Regions from separate parts of the Nesterenkonia sp. HG001 genome, predicted to be linked through region 4. Evidence: riboswitches for the same ligand, from Rfam matches in the RefSeq annotation. Region 4 holds a riboswitch; each other region holds the start of a gene.
What was found. A riboswitch is a leader RNA that binds a small molecule or an ion and turns the genes downstream of it on or off. The one in region 4 is predicted to bind S-adenosylmethionine.
Positions count from the first base shown of each region.

Region 1 (4,309 bases), on a different contig from region 4:
CCCGCCCGCCGATGCCCATGACCTCATCCGCGTCACCGGCGCCCGGGAGAACAATCTGCGGGACATCAGCGTGGAGATCCCCAAACGGCGGCTCACCGTCTTCACCGGGGTCTCCGGCTCCGGGAAGAGCTCGCTGGTCTTCGGCACGATCGCCGCCGAGTCCCGCAGGATGATCAACGAGACCTACAGTGCGTTCCTGCAGGGCTTCATGCCCAGCCAGGGACGCCCTGACGTCGACCACCTCGCTGGGCTGACCACCGCGATCATCGTGGACCAGGAGCGCATGGGGGCGAATCCGCGGTCCACCGTCGGCACCGCCACTGACGCGAACACGATGCTGCGGATCCTGTTCAGCCGACTCGGGGAGCCGCACATCGGCTCCCCACAGGCCTTCTCCTTCAACGTGGCCTCGATCAGCGGCGCCGGGGCGGTGACTTTCGAGAAGGACGGCAAGAAGGTCAAGGAGCGTCGGGACTTCACCATCACCGGCGGGATGTGTCCGACGTGCGAGGGGAGGGGCACGGTCAGCGACTTCGACCTCACCGCCCTCTATGACGACACGAAGTCACTCTCCGAGGGTGCGCTCACGGTTCCGGGGTTCAGCATGGACGGCTGGCAGGGACGGCTCTTCCGCGGCAGCGGGCTCGATCTCGACAAGCCGATCCGGGAGTACACCGCGGAGGAGCAGGAGATCCTGCTCCGTCAGGAGCCGATCAAGATCAAGGTCGAGGGGATCAATCTCACCTATGAGGGGCTGATACCCAAGATCCGGAAGTCGATGCTGTCCAAGGACCGTGAGGCCATGCAGCCGCATATCCGCCGTTTCGTGGACCGGGTGGTCACCTTCACCCCCTGCCCCGAGTGCGAGGGCACTCGGCTCACTGCTACGGCCCGTTCCTCGACGATCGCCGGGATCAGCATCGCCGAGGCCTGCGCCATGCAGATCTCTGACCTCGCCGCCTGGGTCCGCGGGCTCGAGGAGCCCTCCGTCGGTCCGCTGCTGACCACCCTGGGGGAGACCCTGGACTCCTTCGTGGAGATCGGGCTGGGCTATCTGAGCCTGGATCGGCCCGCCGGCACGCTCTCCGGGGGCGAGGCCCAGCGCACCAAGATGATCCGACACCTGGGATCGGCGCTGACCGATGTCACCTACGTCTTCGACGAGCCCACCATCGGGCTGCACCCGCATGACATCGCTCGGATGAACGACCTGCTGCTGCGCCTGCGGGACAAGGGAAACACGGTCCTGGTGGTGGAGCACAAGCCCGAGACGATCGCGGTGGCGGACCACATCATCGACCTCGGCCCATTGGCCGGATCCGGGGGCGGGGAGGTGGTCTATGCCGGCGATCTCGCCGGACTGCGCACCGCCGGGACCCTGACCGGGGATCACTTCGACGACCGCGCCCGCCTCAAGGAGGCCGGGCGGACGCGTGACGGCGTCATCGAGGTCCGCGGAGCGAGGCAGAACAACCTCACCGGGGTCGATGTCGACATCCCTACCGGCGTGCTCACCGTGGTCACCGGGGTGGCCGGGTCCGGGAAGACCTCGCTGATCCATGGCAACGTCGCCGGGCTGGACGGCGTCGTGGTGGTGGACCAGGCCGGCATCAAGGGGTCGCGACGCTCCAACCCGGCCACCTACACAGGGCTGCTGGACCCCATCCGGAAGGCCTTCGCGAAGGCCAACGGGGTCAAGCCGGCGCTGTTCAGCGCGAACTCCGAGGGTGCCTGCCCCACCTGCAAGGGTGCCGGGGTGGTCTTCACGGAGCTGGGCGTGATGGAGACGGTGGAGACACCTTGCGAGGAGTGCGAGGGTCGCCGGTTCCAGGCCGCGGTGCTGGACTTCACCCTGGGCGGGAAGAACATCAGCGAGGTGCTGTACCTCTCCGTGGACGAGGCTCTGGAGTTCTTCTCTGCGGGGGAGTCCCGGATCCCCGCGGCGGGGAAGATCCTGCAGCGCCTCTCTGACGTCGGACTGGGGTACCTGACCGTGGGGCAGCCGCTGAACTCCCTCTCCGGAGGAGAGCGGCAGCGGCTCAAGCTGGCGGTCCACATGGGCGACGACGGCGGCACCTTCATCCTGGACGAGCCCACCACCGGGCTGCACCTGGCCGATGTGGAGCAGCTGCTGCGGCTGCTGGACCGGCTGGTGGACGCCGGCCGCACGGTGATCGTGATCGAGCACCATCAGGCGGTGATGGCCCACGCGGACTGGATCATCGATCTGGGCCCCGGGGCCGGTCACGACGGCGGCCGGGTGGTCTTCGAAGGCACTCCCGCGGAGCTGGTGGAGTCGGCTCGTGGGGCCGGGGCCACGCTGACCGGGCAGCACCTGGCCGCCTACGTGGGGACCTGACGAGTTCCGCCGCCCGCCGCCAGGTGCCCCAGCCCGTCCACTTCATCGATTGGGCGATTTGCACGCTTCTGAGGCCCGAATCGGCGTCCAAAAGCGATCACATCGCCCAATCGATGCATCGGAGGCCGCGGCCGATGACGCCCTGTGACGTCACCGTTGCACCGGGGAGCGGCGGCAGAGATGCTCGAGAAGGAATCGCGAGCACCCGCCATTACGGACCTGGCCGGCGGGGCGGCAACCCTCACTCTGCACCGGGGGTGCCCCCAGGGGAGGATTCGACGCCGCCGGGTCCCCGGCCGGCGTCAGGAGAGCGCCGCGGCGGATGCGGCGCGAGGCAGATCGAGAGGCCAGCGCATGACTCAGTACGCCAGCATCGACACCGACACGCAGCAGGAGGCCCAGGACCGCGCCCAGCGCCTGGAGAAGGCCGGACGCGACTGGAGCAGCCGCATCGACCAGGACCCGGCACAAGCGGGGCTGGTGTTCCGTACCCGTGGGGAGGGCATCGGATCGGTCGCGACTCGGATCACCTCCGGGCGGCATGAGCTCGTCCTCGACGAGCCGGCCGCGCTCGCCGGCGACGATGCCGGCACCAGCCCGGTGGAGGCCGCCCTGGCCGGGCTCATCTCCTGCCAGGTCGTGATCTACCGGCTCTACGCCCAGCAGCTGGGGATCGAGCTGGAGGACATCAGCATCGAGGCTGAGGGTGACCTCGACGTCCGAGGTCTCCTCGGAGGAGCCGACGAGGTCCGGCCTGGGTTCTCCGAGGTCCGGCTGAACGTCTCGCTCACCGGCCCGGAGAGCTCGGAACGCTATGTGGAGCTGCAGCGGACTGTGGACGAGCACTGCCCGGTGATGGACATCTTCCGCAACCCGGTGCCGGTCCAGGTGCAGGTCTCCTCCTCCGCCTCCTGAGCGCCACTTCGCTGCGGACGAGGGGCAGTAGAGTCAGTGAAGACCCCCACGGCACTCCACCCGTGGGGTTGCCCTGTGAACGCCGGACCGGAAGAAGCACATGGACCTCACATCCACTCGCAAGCACCTGAAGTCTCTGGGCATCGCCCACGGTCTGACCAATGCGCTCATCGCCCAGGAAGCTCTCGCTCGGGACATTGAGATCGCGCCGGATGAGAAGAGCAGACTGACCATGCGGTGGAAGGGCCGGCGCATCTGGTTCGACGCCGCCCGCTCCAACATCAACAATTCGCTGGCCCGCCGCTGCACGTTGCACAAGGACGTCGCGAGCCGTCTGCTCCGCACCTACAACGTCCCGGCGCCGCACAACGCCGTGTTCTCAGCCCGGGATGTTGAGCTGGCCTGGCAGTGGGCCGAGCCCCGCCTGCCGGTGGTCATCAAGCCCAGCGACGGAGGTGAAGGCGAACTGGTCCACCTTGACCTTCGTGACAGCGCCGCCTTCCGCGAGGCGTTCAGCGCCGTCGGCGCAGCTGCGGAGGGCGTGCTGGTGGAGGAGTTCGTGCCCGGTGTAGAGCACCGGGTGCTCCTGGTGCACGGCAAGGTGGTGGCCGCCACGCGACGCATCCCGGCTCATGTCGACGGTGATGGGGAGAACACGGTGACCGACCTCGTGGCGCACAAGAACATCGCCCGTGCGGTGTTGGAGAACCCGGTGCATTGGGATGTTCCGCTGGATGACATCAGCCGGTCGGTGATGGCTGAGCAGGGGTTCACGGAGAGCATGGTCCCTGCGGAGGGCCAGCGGGTCTGGATCCGCCGGAACTCGAACATCCACAGTGGGGGCGACGCCATGGACGCCACTGATGACCTGACTGCAGAGGAAGTCGACATGGCTGAGAAGGTCGTCCGGGCTATCCCGGGCCTCCGGCTGGTGGGGCTCGACATGCTGCTGCCCCGCGACGGCGAAGGGGACGCCCCGCGCGTGCTTGAGGTCAACTCCAGTCCGATGCTCTCCGGCCACCATTTTCCTTGGAT
Region 1 covers NZ_JAOSZD010000014.1:25,244-29,552, reverse strand. Annotated here, with positions in the region: gene ODE13_RS16505 (excinuclease ABC subunit UvrA) at 1-2,359, shown strand, start outside; SAM riboswitch class IV at 2,553-2,673, shown strand; gene ODE13_RS16500 (OsmC family protein) at 2,714-3,274, shown strand; gene ODE13_RS16495 (hypothetical protein) at 3,375-4,309, shown strand, end outside.
Region 1: it holds a riboswitch for S-adenosylmethionine, as region 4 does, so the genes downstream of both, ODE13_RS16500 (OsmC family protein) here and ODE13_RS02215 (O-acetylhomoserine aminocarboxypropyltransferase/cysteine synthase family protein) in region 4, are expected to answer to the same signal.

Region 2 (4,309 bases), on a different contig from region 4:
TGGTCGGCGGGCACATCGAGCCCGGCGACTACGAGCTGACCTGGGACCTGGAGACGTCGTTCTGCTGGTGGGACATCTTCGGAGACATCCGAAGCGGCGTGGAACCGACGGAGTCCGACGTCGTGCCCCAGGAGGATCCGGCGTTCGGAGAGCCCCTGCAGATCACCCTCGACGCGCGCGAGCATCTGGTCTTCAACACCGAGACCTGCGGAACCTGGACCAAGGTCGGCTGACCTCTCCACATCCCGCCTCCCCCGCCTGCTGGCTCCCGCTCACCCTGGAGATTCCGGACTGATCAGGACTTCTCCTGGAGCGTGGGCCTACTACACTGTGTAGAAGAACGTTCGGCCGGGCCTCCGCCCGGAGGGATCCTTCAGGCGTTCCGGCCGACCCTCGATGGAGGACAGCACGTCCTCCCGACCTGACACCAAGGAGCCTCATGCCCCGCATCACCGTCGGGCTGGGCGGGATCCTCATCCTGCTCGGCATCATCGCCTACGCCGCCACGTCCTTCGCCAGTGTGACCGCTCTGATCCCGGCCTTCCTGGGCCTGGTGCTGCTGGTGAGCGGCCTGATCAGCTTCAAGAACGCGAAGATCGGCATCCACATCGCCCTGGTGGTGGCGCTGTTGGGCGCCATCGGCACCTCCATGAACGTGATGCAGCTGGGCGCGCTGTTCGCCGGCGACGCCGAGCGGCCTGCCGCGGTCATCGTCAGCACCGTCACCTTCGTGCTGCTGATCGTCTACATCGTCGTCGGAGTGCGCTCCTTCATCCGTGCCCGGCGATGGAAGAACACCGAAGCCTGAGCCTCATCCTGCAGCGCGCAACGCGTCCAGCGCCGCCGCAGCGGGCCGCTCCGAGAACCTCGGGGCGGCCCGCTGGCGTCTCGGCGGACGTCGTCGAGGTCCCGGTTCAGCCGGCACTGCCGGAGCAGTCGAGACGCCCGGGCTCCATCTCGATCTCCTCGGAGTCCGTCAGCCCGGCGAACTCCGAGCCCAGCACGAGGTCGACGCTGTAGCCGTCACGATCATCGAGGTCGACCAGCGCCCCCGGAAGGTGCTGCTGCAGCGTGTAGGCCTGCCGCAGACCCCGTTCGCCGGCGCGGAGGATGGCCTGGAAGCCGGTGTCCGCGAAGTAGTCGTTGTCCACGGAGGCCACCCGGAACTCGCGGTCGGCAAGCTCCTCGGCGACGTCGCCGGCGAGTCCGGGCTCATTGGTGGAGTTGAGCACGATCACCGGCACCCGCTCGGGCACCACCGGGGACAATGTGCCGGTGGGGCAGTCCTCGCCGGCCGGGATCGAACCGCCGCCGATGAGGTCCACGTCGATGGTGCCGTCGATCATCAGCCAGCTGCCAGCGGTGATCGCACCCAGGACTCCGATGGTGCCTGTCGCGACGGCGATCTTCTGCCGCCGGGTCGCCGGCGCCGGGGAGCTGCTCATGGGTCCATCCTATTTCGGGAGGGCCTCTGCCCGCGTCAGGGCAGCGCCGGTTCGCAGTCCAGGTCCGCGGCGAAGAGCCCGACGCCGTCCGCCTCCGCCTGCTCCCAGGCCAGCTCCACCGCGGCGAGGAACCGATCATTGGGCGGATAGTGCACCGGCGCGCCGTAGCCGGCTCGTGCCATCTGCACGTTGAGCAGCACCTCATCCGCCCACACTCCGGCCAGCATCCGATCGTAGCGATCGGTACGCTCCTGGTCGTACTCCAGGAAGACCTCGTCCCCCGGCGACACCAGGGTCTCCATGTGGGCGGAGGACTCCGGTCCCAGGCACTCGACCGGCTCCGTGGGGTGGACGGACTCAGGTGTGTCGATGTTGAGCAGCCGGATCCGCTCGTCCTGGCCGTCGAGCTCCACGATGAGGGTGTCGCCGTCGACCACGCGCACCAGGGTGCCCGCCTCGGCACCCTCCGGGCGCTCCTGCGGCTCCTCCGCTCCGAGCCCCTGGAGCCAGCTGATCACGGCGCCGATGAGGATGACCCCGAGCACGGCCAGCAGCCACCACAGGAGGCCCTGACTCCCTCCGCCACGACGCCCGCCGCGGCGACGCCCTCCGCCACGTCGCGCGCCGCGGGGAGCTGTGCGCAGCGACCGGCGCACGGTCTTGCGTGCGTTGCGGCGCATCGCATTCTTCAGATACCGATCGGGCATGCGCTCCACCTTATCCGGCGCCGCTGACGCGACGGAGGGCTGGCCGCAGATCGCCCTGAGCAGCGGCGAGCAGAGCCTCGCCGCCCCTGCTCCACCTGCGCGCGGGGGTTGCCGCGTCGCCACCTCATCCGCGAGTGCTCAATATGTTCATATATCGTCATTGTTCCCGTCGCAGGTTTCCGACCCGGCGTCCCCGTGCTAACGTCACAGGCACAGATGGATCACGAGAACCGGTCACAACAGCTCTGGCTTGGCCGGTCGGCAACCCTTTCCCGCGTGACGGGGTGCCCCAGATGACGATCCGGCCGCACCGGCCATCTTCACTGAGATGGCTTTATCTTCAGCGGCAAGCACGGCGCAGGGGAAGCCTCCCTGTGGCGCCTCATGAACGATGATGAACGCCAACACGGAGGACTCTCCATGCCTGTCTCGACGCCTTCTCCGGGCGCCGTCCGTCCGACGCCGCCTGCGACGTCGGACCCTTCCCACACCACATCCGTCCTGGTCCAGCGCACTCGGCGGAGATCGCTGATCTCCTTCGAGGTCTTCCCGCCACGCCCCGCCACCGCGGGCCGGGATCCCTGGCGCAGCATCGAGCTGATGGCCGAGGCCGCCCCGGACTACTTCTCCGTCACCCACGGGCACAACCAGCCCGAGGGCGCGAACGTGGAGGTCATCCGCCACCTGCTGCGCACCACGCCCTCACCGGTGATGGCGCATCTGATCTGCGCGGGCAGCACCTCCTCCCAGCTCCGCGGCTCCATCACCGAGCTGCTGGACCTGGGGGTCCGGGACATCCTCGCGCTGCGCGGCGACCCACCCGACGGCGGCAAGGAATGGATCCACCAGCCCGGAGGCCTGAACCGTGCCGCCGAGGTCGTTGGGCTGGTCCGCGAGGTCGAGCAGGAGCGGCTGTCCCCGCCTGAGGGGCCCGGAGCTCGGCCGGTCTCGGTCTCGGTGGCCGCGTATCCACCCTCCGGCACGGACCGGGATCATGCCGCCGACCTCCACGCCCTCTGGGAGAAGCAGGAGGCCGGCGCAGACTACGCCGTCACCCAGGTCTTCTACGATCCGGAGGACTACGCGCAGCTGGTGGACTCGGCCCGCTCCCAGGGCATCCACCTGCCGATCGTCGCCGGCATCGCTCCGCTGACCAGCCCTAGGCGCCTGCGCCGGCTGGAGGAGATCACCGGGGTTCCGGTCCCCCGGCACCTGGTGGACTACCTGGACGTCGAGGACGCGGCCGAACGTCGCCGTCGCGGGGTCGCCGCCACGCTGAACCTGATCGACACGGTGCTGGAGCTCGGCTGCCCGGGGCTGCACCTGTTCACTTTCAACCAGCACCCCCCGGCGCTGGCGATCCTGGACCATCTCAGGATCCGCGACGCGGCCCGCCGACAGCGCAACGGCTTCGACGCAAGCTGAGCGAGGCACCGCAGCACCTCCGGCCGGAGAAGACCCGGCCGCACCCGGGCTCCGCGACGCCGGGGCCACGCTCCCCCAGCCGGCACAGTGCTGCCCAGCCACCCCGCCAGGCGTCCGTCCTGACATCCCCTCCTCACATCCCGCCCAGGCACGACCTGCCCTGACACATCGACAAGGAGTCACCATGACCACCGCACCGCCCACCCACGCACTGCCCCCCACCGTGCTCGGCTATCCGCGCATCGGTCCCGACCGTGAGATCAAGAAGGCCCTGGAGGCCCACTGGGGCGGCGGAGACGTCGCCGCACTGATCGAGGCGATCACCTCCCACCGCCGCCGCACCCTGGACCACCTGGTGGGTCTGGGCCTGGAGGAGGAGTCCGCGGTCCCCGCCGACGGCGCCGTCATCGACCAGGTCCTCGACGCCTCGGTCCTGCTGGGCCTGGTCCCCCGCCGCTTCCGCGACGCCGGATTCGCCGCCGTCGCCCCTGACGCCCCGGAGGGCCTGACGCTGATCTCGGCGCTGGCCCGCGGGACCTCCGAGGTGGAGCCGCTGGAGCTGACCAAGTGGTTCGACACCAACTACCACTACTACGTCCCGGAGATCGAGGCCGACGTCGCGTTCGCCCCGCAGGCCGCGGCCCTCACCGACCGGTTCCGGGCGTTCCGCGAGCTCGCCGAGCAGTCGGACCGCACTGTGGGCGCGGCACCCCTGCCCCGCCCCACTCTGCT
Region 2 covers NZ_JAOSZD010000004.1:350,140-354,448, reverse strand. Annotated here, with positions in the region: gene ODE13_RS09230 (hypothetical protein) at 1-233, shown strand, start outside; gene ODE13_RS09225 (hypothetical protein) at 440-808, shown strand; gene ODE13_RS09220 (LytR C-terminal domain-containing protein) at 915-1,445, opposite strand; gene ODE13_RS09215 (thermonuclease family protein) at 1,481-2,152, opposite strand; SAM riboswitch class IV at 2,372-2,511, shown strand; gene ODE13_RS09210 (methylenetetrahydrofolate reductase) at 2,573-3,577, shown strand; gene metE (5-methyltetrahydropteroyltriglutamate--homocysteine S-methyltransferase) at 3,762-4,309, shown strand, end outside.
Region 2: it holds a riboswitch for S-adenosylmethionine, as region 4 does, so the genes downstream of both, ODE13_RS09210 (methylenetetrahydrofolate reductase) here and ODE13_RS02215 (O-acetylhomoserine aminocarboxypropyltransferase/cysteine synthase family protein) in region 4, are expected to answer to the same signal.

Region 3 (4,309 bases), on a different contig from region 4:
GTGCTGGTCAGACTGGGCATGTGATGAAGCGGCCTTTCGTGCGGTGTCGGGTGCCGCTCCGTCCGCTTCCCGACCGGCGGACCCGGCAGGGTCCACCCGGCTGGGGCCGGACTGGTGCGGCCGAGCGTGGGTCATCTCCGGAGGCTCCCGGAGCTCGGGGCAGGGGTCAGTGGGCGTGGGCGTCGACGCCGAGGCCGGTGAGCAGCTCGCCGCGCAGGGCGGCCAGCTCGGCGGAGGCGCGATCTCGCGGGCGGCTGCCCGGAACGGTGAGCAGCCGCGAGACGGTGGCCCCCTCGCGGGCAACGCCGGAGGGATCCGGGCCGAGCAGCAGGATGCGGTCGGCGAGCTGCAGAGCCTCGTCGACGTCGTGGGTCACCAGCAGCACCGTGGTGCCGGTCTGGGCGTGGACGTCGAGCAGCAGGTCCTGCATCTTCAGGCGCGTCAGTGCGTCCAGGGCGCCGAAGGGCTCGTCGAGCAGCAGCACTCCGGGGCGGCGGGCCAGGGCCCGGGCCAGCGAGGCGCGTTGGGCCATCCCTCCGGAGATCTCCCGGGGGCGCAGCTGGGCACGGTCGGCCAGGCCGACGAGCTCGAGCAGCTCGTCCACCCGGGCCCGGCCCTCCGCCTTGGACACCGTGCGGGGCAGACCCAGTGAGACGTTGCGATGCACCGAGCGCCACGGCAGCAGGCGCGGCTCCTGGAAGCCGACGGCGGTCCGCTCGTCATAGGTGTGCACCCCGGCGCCGTCGATGACGACCTCGCCGGAGAAGCCGGCGTCGAGGCCGCCCACGGCGCGCAGCAGGGTGGACTTCCCGCAGCCGGAGGCGCCCAGGATGGCGACCACCTCACCGGGGGAGATGTGCAGGTCGACGTCGCGCAGCACGGTGCGGCCGTCGAAGCTGCGTCCCACTCCACGCAGCTGCACGTCCAGCGAGTGGGTGGGCGCGGCGGCGGGGCGGTCCAGCACGGCGGTGCCGCCGGAGTGTGCCGAGGTGTGCAGGTCAGACTCGCGTGCTGCGAGTGTGGGTGCAGAGGAACCCATAGGAATATCTCTCCCATCGATCCTGGCGGTAGCACCTTTTCTGATGCGCCGGGCACAAACGGCCGATCGGCACATCCGAAGGTTGCTGCGGCGTCGTCGAGCCAGATCTCTCAGCCGCTCGGGATGGTGGCAGTTTCAACCCTACGCACAACCGCGCCGCCTGGGCAACGGCGATGTCACAGTATGAGACATCACTGAGACGTCGCCGGAGGAGGGGAGCCGCAGAGGCGCGGCACGGTGCGGCCCGCGGCTCAGGCGTCGGCGTCGAGCGGACCGAGGGCCTTGAACTCGCTCTGATGGAACACCAGCGCCTGCGACCGGTCCTCCACGGCGAGGTCCAGCAGCTCGAGCACGATGATGTCGTGATCACCCGCGCGGACCTGATCGTGGATGCGGGTGGTGAAGGTGACCGGGGCGCCGTCGAGGGTGACCGCACCGCCCTCGCCGGTGGTCACGCGGAGGCCGGTGAAGCGGTTCTCCCGGTCCTTCGAGGCGATCTTCCGGCACAGGGCGGACTGCCCGTGGCCTACCAGGGAGATCCCCAGCTCGGCGCCGGCACCGGCCAGCTTCGGCCAGGTGGTCGAGCTGTGCTGCACCGCCACGGTCACCAGCGGCGGCTCCAGGGACACCCCGACGGTGAACGTGGAGGCGACGAGGCCCTCAGGGCGTCCGTCCACCTCTGCGGCCACCACGACCACCCCCTGGGGAAAGTGGCCGAAGGCCTCACGGAGCTCCAGCGGATCGATGCCGACCAGGCTGGTGGGCACGCGGCGGGCTGCGGCGTCGGCGGTGGTGTGGTGCACGGCGGCCTCCACGGTGATCGGGTGGCTCTCGTCGGTGGCCAGTGCTGTGCTCATGGCTGATCAACTCCCATCGGCCCTGGCGGTAGCACCTTTTCTGAGGCGTCCGCCGGGAGAGGCGGAGCACATCCGAAGGTTGCTGCGGCGTCGTCGAGCCAGATCTCTCGGCCGCTCGGGATGGTTTCGTCGCTCCAGGGTACGCGCGCAGCACAGCACGATCAAAGGGATGTTCGGGGAGTGACACATGGAGACATCAGGACCGGCGACCCGCGCCGTCGCAGATCCGGTGACCTCGCAGATGTCCGTACATTCTTACGCCTCGTGACATGAACTTATCGATGAGATTTGACGAGTGTTCATCGACAGCGCGTAGTCTGGTGCTCGCCACACCATCCAGAGCGACTGAGAGATCTGGCTCGACGACGTCGCAGCAACCTCCCGAGCAGCCACGCCATCACGGCGCGGACCGGGGAACGGTGCTAACGCCAGAGACGATGGAGAATGCCCGATGATCTCACTGCGCCATGTGTCCACGACCTTCCCCGCCGCACGGGGCAAGGACCCCATCCATGCCGTCGACGACGTCAGCCTGGAGATCCCCCGCGGAAGCATCCAGGGCATCATCGGATTCTCCGGGGCCGGCAAGTCCACCCTGCTGCGCAACATCAACCTGCTCGAGCGCCCCACCTCCGGGGAGGTGCGCGTGGGCGGCACGGAGCTCACCGGGCTCGGAGGCGAGGCGCTGCGCCGCGCTCGTCACCAGATCGGCATGATCTTCCAGGGCTTCAACCTCGTGAACAACCTGACCGTCGCGCAGAACGTGGAGCTCTCCCTGAAGTTCGCGGGGGAGAGGGACCGCAGGGTGCGTCGAGAGCGCGCCGCGGAGGCGCTGGAGATCGTCGACATCACCGAGAAGGCGAAGGTCTACCCCGCACAGCTCTCCGGCGGGCAGAAGCAGCGCGTGGCCATCGCCCGCGCGCTGGCCACCCGCCCGGAGGTGCTGCTCTGCGACGAGCCCACCTCGGCCCTGGACCCCATCACCACGGCCACCGTGCTGCAGTACCTCGCCGATGTGAACCGCGAGCTCGGCATCACCGTGGTCATCGTGACCCATGAGATGGAGGTCATCAAGGCCCTGGCCGACCACGTTGCGGTCATGGAGTCCGGCCGAGTGGTCGAGCAGTTCCACGCCGCCGAGCTGCGGCGTGAGGGCTTCGCCCCGCGGACCTCCATCGGTCGCTACCTGGTCAGCGACGGGATCTCCGTGGACCGTCGGGGCGGCGGCGTGCGCGCCGGCTCCGAGCTGCCCGCTGCTGACCCAGGCGCCGATCAAGGTGCCGACCAGGGACCTGGCGCTGATCCGCCGGCGTCCGGGCAGGAAGCCAGGACCGCCTCCGGGCTGGTCGCCGCGACAGCCTCGTCCGAAGGGGGTCCCCGCTGATGGAACGCCTCATCGAGCTGCAGCCCGAGCTGGTCCAGGCCATGCTGGAGACCTTCGTCATGATCGGCGTGGCCATCCCGCTGGCGGTGCTCTTCGGCACCCCGCTGGGGATCTGGCTCTTTCTCCACGCTCCCGGCGGTATCGCCCCGACGCCGCGCACCCACGCGGTGGTCAGCGGAATCGTCAACATGGTTCGGTCCTTCCCGTTCCTGATCCTGCTGATCGCGATCATCCCCTTCACGCGGCTGATCGTGGGCACCACCGTGGGCACCGCGGCGGCGATCGTCCCGCTGACCATCAACGCCATCCCGTACTTCGCCCGGCTGGTGGAGCAGAACATCACTCAGCTCGGCTCCGGGGCCGTGGAGGCCTCCCGTGCCATGGGAGCCACGCGCGGCCAGATCATCCGCAACGTGCTGCTGGTCGACGCCAAGCCGGCGATCATCGGCTCGATCACCATCACCACCGTCAGCTTCATCTCCTACTCGGCCATGGTCGGGCTGGTCGGCGGCGGAGGCATCGGCGACTTCGCCATCCGCTACGGCTACTACCGCTACGAGACCGCCGTGATGATGGTCGCCATCGTGCTGATGATCGCCCTGGTCACCTTCGTCCAGTTCAGCGGCACCCGCGTCGCGCGGCTGACCGACAAGCGCGCCTGACGGCGCCCCTGTCCCATTCCTCCGCAGAACACCTGCACCTCTGAGATGAAAGACTCCACGATGCCCAGCACACTGACGACCTTCGGATCTCCCGGAGTGTCCGGATCGATCACCAGCTCCGGCTCCCTGGCCTCCTCCGGCCTCGCCCGCCGCAGCCTGCTGCTCAGCGGCCTCGCCGCCGTCGGGACCTTCGCCCTGACCTCCTGCGGACTCGCCGAGGCCGTCGGAGAGGATGACCGGACGATCAGCATGATCGTCACCGAGTCGGCACCCTTCCAGGACCCCACCGAGATCGTGAAGGACATCCTCGCCGAGGACGGCTGGACCCTGGAGACCACCTACGTCACCGACATCATCCAGCCCAACC
Region 3 covers NZ_JAOSZD010000004.1:31,988-36,296, forward strand. Annotated here, with positions in the region: gene ODE13_RS07785 (aliphatic sulfonate ABC transporter substrate-binding protein) at 1-20, opposite strand, end outside; gene ODE13_RS07790 (ABC transporter ATP-binding protein) at 167-1,039, opposite strand; SAM riboswitch class I at 1,050-1,169, opposite strand; gene ODE13_RS07795 (flavin reductase family protein) at 1,291-1,896, opposite strand; SAM riboswitch class I at 1,907-2,023, opposite strand; SAM riboswitch class I at 2,226-2,340, shown strand; gene ODE13_RS07800 (methionine ABC transporter ATP-binding protein) at 2,348-3,280, shown strand; gene ODE13_RS07805 (methionine ABC transporter permease) at 3,280-3,942, shown strand; gene ODE13_RS07810 (MetQ/NlpA family ABC transporter substrate-binding protein) at 4,003-4,309, shown strand, end outside.
Region 3: it holds a riboswitch for S-adenosylmethionine, as region 4 does, so the genes downstream of both, ODE13_RS07795 (flavin reductase family protein) here and ODE13_RS02215 (O-acetylhomoserine aminocarboxypropyltransferase/cysteine synthase family protein) in region 4, are expected to answer to the same signal.

Region 4 (4,309 bases):
AGCGCCTCGGTGAGGACGATGTAGGCGTTGGGGTCGAAGCGGCCCACGAGCTTGCGGGCCTGGTGGTCCAGGTAGGACTCCACCTGATAGCGGCCTCGCCGACGGGCGGCCCAGGCGAAGGGATTCTCCTCGCCCTGCGGCTCCCGCTGAAACCGGACCCCGAGCTCATACTCGGTGCGGTAGGTGATGTGGGCGATGCGCCGCGCCAGCCCGAGCCCTTCCTCAGGAGCCGGACCGCCGTAGTAGTCTCCGCCGGCGAAGTGCGGGTCGTTCTCGATGGCCTTGATCTGCGCCTGGCCGAAGGCTATCTGCTCGGCGGTGGACGCGGCGCCGCAGGCGTAGACCGCCACACCCCGCACCCGGTCCGGGAAGGTGGCCGCCCACTCCAAAGCACGTGCCCCGCCCATGGATCCACCGATGACCGTGCGGAACTGTGCGATCCCGAGGTGATCGGCCAGCCGGGCCTCCAGCTCGACGGAGTCCCGGATGGTGGTGAAGGGGAAGCGCGAGCCCCAGGGGCGGCCCTCCGGATCCGGCGAGGCCGGCCCGGTGGACCCGTAGCATCCGCCGACCATCGCCGGGGCGACCACGAACCACTGTGTGGTGTCGATGGGTCGCCCCGGCCCCAGCAGACCCTCCCACCAGCCCGGCGCCGGGTCGGCGTCGGTTGCGGCGACGTGGGTGTCACCGGTGAGGGCGTGCGCGACCAGGATCGCGTTGTCCCGTGCCTCGTTGAGCGTCCCCCAGGTCTCGTAGGCCAGCTGCACCTGCGGCAGGGTGCCTCCGGTCTCGAAGGTGTGCTCGCCGACGTCGACGATGGCGAGCGCACCGGCGGGACGCGGTGTCGCGGTGAGCACCTGGGCGGTCATGGGGCGGGAACTCCTGTGTCGGTCCGGGTCTGCTGGGCGATGACGGTCAGACGGGTGTGGATGAGACGCAGTGGTCTCTCAGGTTAGCCTCAGCCCACCGGAGCAGGCTCGGAGGCCGGCGTTTTCTCACTCTCCGGACCGTCGGCACCGGCCGGGACGGCCTTGGCCAGGGCCTGCTCGAGGTCGGCGAGGATGTCCTCGATGTGCTCCAGCCCCACCGAGAGACGCACCAGACCAGGCACGACGCCGGCCGCACGCTGCTCGTCCTCGGTCAGCTGGCGGTGGGTCGTCGAGGCAGGGTGGATCACCAGGGAACGGACATCCCCGACGTTGGCCACCAGAGAATGCAGCTCCAGGGCGTCGGCCACGGCCTGGCCGGCCGGGGCGCCCCCGTCGACTTCGAAGGCCAGCACGGAGCCCACTCCCTTGGGCAGGTACCGCTGCGCCTGTTCGAACCAGGGGCTCGAGGCCAGGCCCGGGTAGCTGACCCGCTTGACCGCAGGGTGCGCCTCCAGGTACTCAGCCACCCGCTGAGCGTTCTGCACGTGACGCTCCACGCGCAGGCTCAGGGTCTCCAGGCCCAGGTTGATCTCGAAGGCGTTGTGCGGCGAGAGGGAGGGGCCGAGGTCACGGAGCAGCTGCACCCGTGCCTTGAGGATGTAGGACAGGTTGACGCCGAAGACGCCGTCGGCACCGAGGTCCCGGCCGTAGACGAGGCCGTGGTAGCTCTCGTCCGGGGTGTTGAAGCCGGGGAACCTGTCCGGGTACCGGGTGTAGTCGAAGCCGCCGGAGTCGACGATCACCCCGGCGATCGCGGTGCCGTGCCCGCCGAGGAACTTGGTGGCCGAGTGGATGACGACGTCGGCTCCGTGCTCGATCGGGCGGATGAGATAGGGGCTGGTCAGCGTGTTGTCCACGACCAGCGGGGCACCATGCTCGTGGGCCACCGCCGCGACGGCCTCGAGGTCGAGGACGTCTCCGCGGGGGTTCGCCACGACCTCACCGAAGAAGGCCCCGGTGTTCTCCCGGATCGCGGCCCTCCAGGACTCGGTGTCATCCGGGTCCTCCACGAAGGTGACCTCCACCCCGAGCTTGGGCAGGGTGTGCTTGAACAGGTTCTGGGTGCCGCCGTACAGGGAGGGAGAGGCGACGATGTGCCCACCTGTCTCGACGATGTTCAGCAGCGCCAGGGTGGCGGCCGCCTGACCGGAGGAGACCAGCAGCGCACCGACACCACCCTCGAGTGCGGCGATCTTGTTCTCCACCGCCTCGAGGGTGGGGTTGGTCAGCCGCGAGTAGATCGGCCCGAGCTCCTCGAGGCCGAACCGCTTGGCCGCGGCCTCGGTGCTCGGGAAGACGAAGGAGGTGGTCTGCTGGATCGGCAGCGCCCGGGCGCCGGTCACCGGGTCCGGGAATGCCCCGGCGTGGATCTGCTGAGTCTCGAAACGAGGAGTCTTGGGTGTCTCTGTGGTCGTCATGGGACGTGTCTCCGTTCAATGCGGTCGCGTGGCCAGGACCGGCATCGGAGAGACTCCGGGCGTGATGGCCCGAGAGACCGCACCGCGTGGCGGCCCTGTCGCGAAGGACATGGTGGTGGGCCGCACTGTGATGTGTGATGGCCCGCGCTTGCCCCACCGCATGGGCGGCAGGGCCTGGTCGTCACCCGGGGCACCCCACCGCGAACTGGAGGGTTGCCGGCCAGCAAACCGGGGTTTGACGCTGGCACTCTTGACCTGCCCCATAGTGTGCCCTGATCCCCACGATCCGGCAAGTCTGTGTCCTCGCATGTCACCGTCGGCGCGGATCACCCCCGCACCCCGGTTCGCCGCAGCACTCTGTCCCCGTCGTGTGCGTCCGTCCCCGTGGAACTGCACGGGGACGGACGCACACGACGGGGACAGGTCGCGCTCAGCTACTCCGCTCAGCGGAGGGGCGGCGTCAGCCCTGCCCTCCCGGATGCGGCGCGGGCTCCACCGCGCCGATGGGGCCGCCGTCGTCGCCGCCGTCGACCAGGATGGAACGGAAGGTCGGCTTCGCGAAGTCACCCCAGATCAGCGAACCGTCCTCGTCCCGCTCGTACTCCCCGGGCGGGTCGATGGAGACCAGATCCCGCGGCAGGACCAGCCGTTTGCCACCTTCGGCCTGTGAACGGCTTCCGTCGAAGAGGACGTTGCTGGAGTCGACGTCTCCGGCGATCTGATCCGCCCGGCCGTCGCCCCCGGAGTGCACTGAGAGGTTGCTGCGGAAGATCCCCTGGTCCTCCGGCTCGAAGTACGGGTTGGTGCGGAAGATGTAGTTGTACCGCACGTTGTCCACCGCGGTGTTGTTGGTCAGCGTCAGCCGGCCAGGGTTGAAGTTGTCGGAGAAGCCGTCGAGGTTGTTCGCGTACGCCAGGTTTCCGGTGAGCACATGGTCCACGGGAAGCCCCTCGCCGCCCACCTTGAATCCGGTGCCGATGCCGGAGCCGGCGTTGTACCCGTCGGAGAGCTGCCCGTTGTGGTGGGCGATGTTGCCCTCCATCGTGATGGGGAAGTTGGGGCCCTCGTTCGTGCGGTTGTAGAGGTCCCAGCCGTCGTCGATGTTGTGGTGGGCCACGTTGCCGCGGAACACATTGCCCGGGCCGACCCCGAGCTTGGCCGCGAAGCCGTCCGCGTTGATGTCAGCCGGGTCCCGGTTGTCATGGGCCTCGGAGTCCACGATGAGGTTCTCGGCGGGCCAGTCCTCCGGGGCTCCGCCGCCGGAGAGCTGGAAGCCGGAGTTGCCGTTGTGGCTGAAGACCATCGAGTCGACGACGTTGTGCGATCCCGAGGAGCGCAGCCCGTTGCCGGCCGAGCGGGTGAGCTCCAGGTCGGAGACGACCCAGTGGTCGGCGTCGAGCCGGATGATCTGCTGCAGCGCGGAGCGGCCGTCCACGATGACCTGTGCACCCTCGGCGGCGGTGAGGGTCTTGGGCTCCTCCACGGTGCCGGAGTAGGCCGGGCTGAGCGAGATGGTGCTCTCGGGCTGGTATTCGCCCTCCAGCAGCTCCACCGTCTGACCGGGCAGCACGTGCTGGACCGCCGTGTGCACGTCCAGAGGGCTCTGCTCCGTCCCCTCCCCGTCCGGCGTGCCGTCGGGCGAGACCATCAGCGGGGCGTCGTGGAACTCCCGGACGGTGACCTCGACGCTGCGGGTGATCGGAGTCAGGTCGGGGCCCTCCGCAGGGTGATAGGTCGAGCTGACCGTGCTGGTGCCCTCCGGGAGGTCAAGCTGCGCGGTGAGCTCCTCCTCGGCGGTGATGGGTTCCCCGGAGATCACCGTCTCCCCGTCGACGGCGACGTCCACGGTGCCCGGATGGCCGGCCGAGGCGGCGAAGGGGTAGCTGGTGGAGCCGGAGTGCTCAGGAGCGCGCAGGTCGAAGGAGACCGGGGTGACCGGCTCAGGCTGCTCCGGACGGGGCT
Region 4 covers NZ_JAOSZD010000001.1:501,271-505,579, forward strand. Annotated here, with positions in the region: gene metX (homoserine O-acetyltransferase MetX) at 1-869, opposite strand, end outside; gene ODE13_RS02215 (O-acetylhomoserine aminocarboxypropyltransferase/cysteine synthase family protein) at 959-2,347, opposite strand; SAM riboswitch class IV at 2,487-2,603, opposite strand; gene ODE13_RS02220 (right-handed parallel beta-helix repeat-containing protein) at 2,808-4,309, opposite strand, start outside.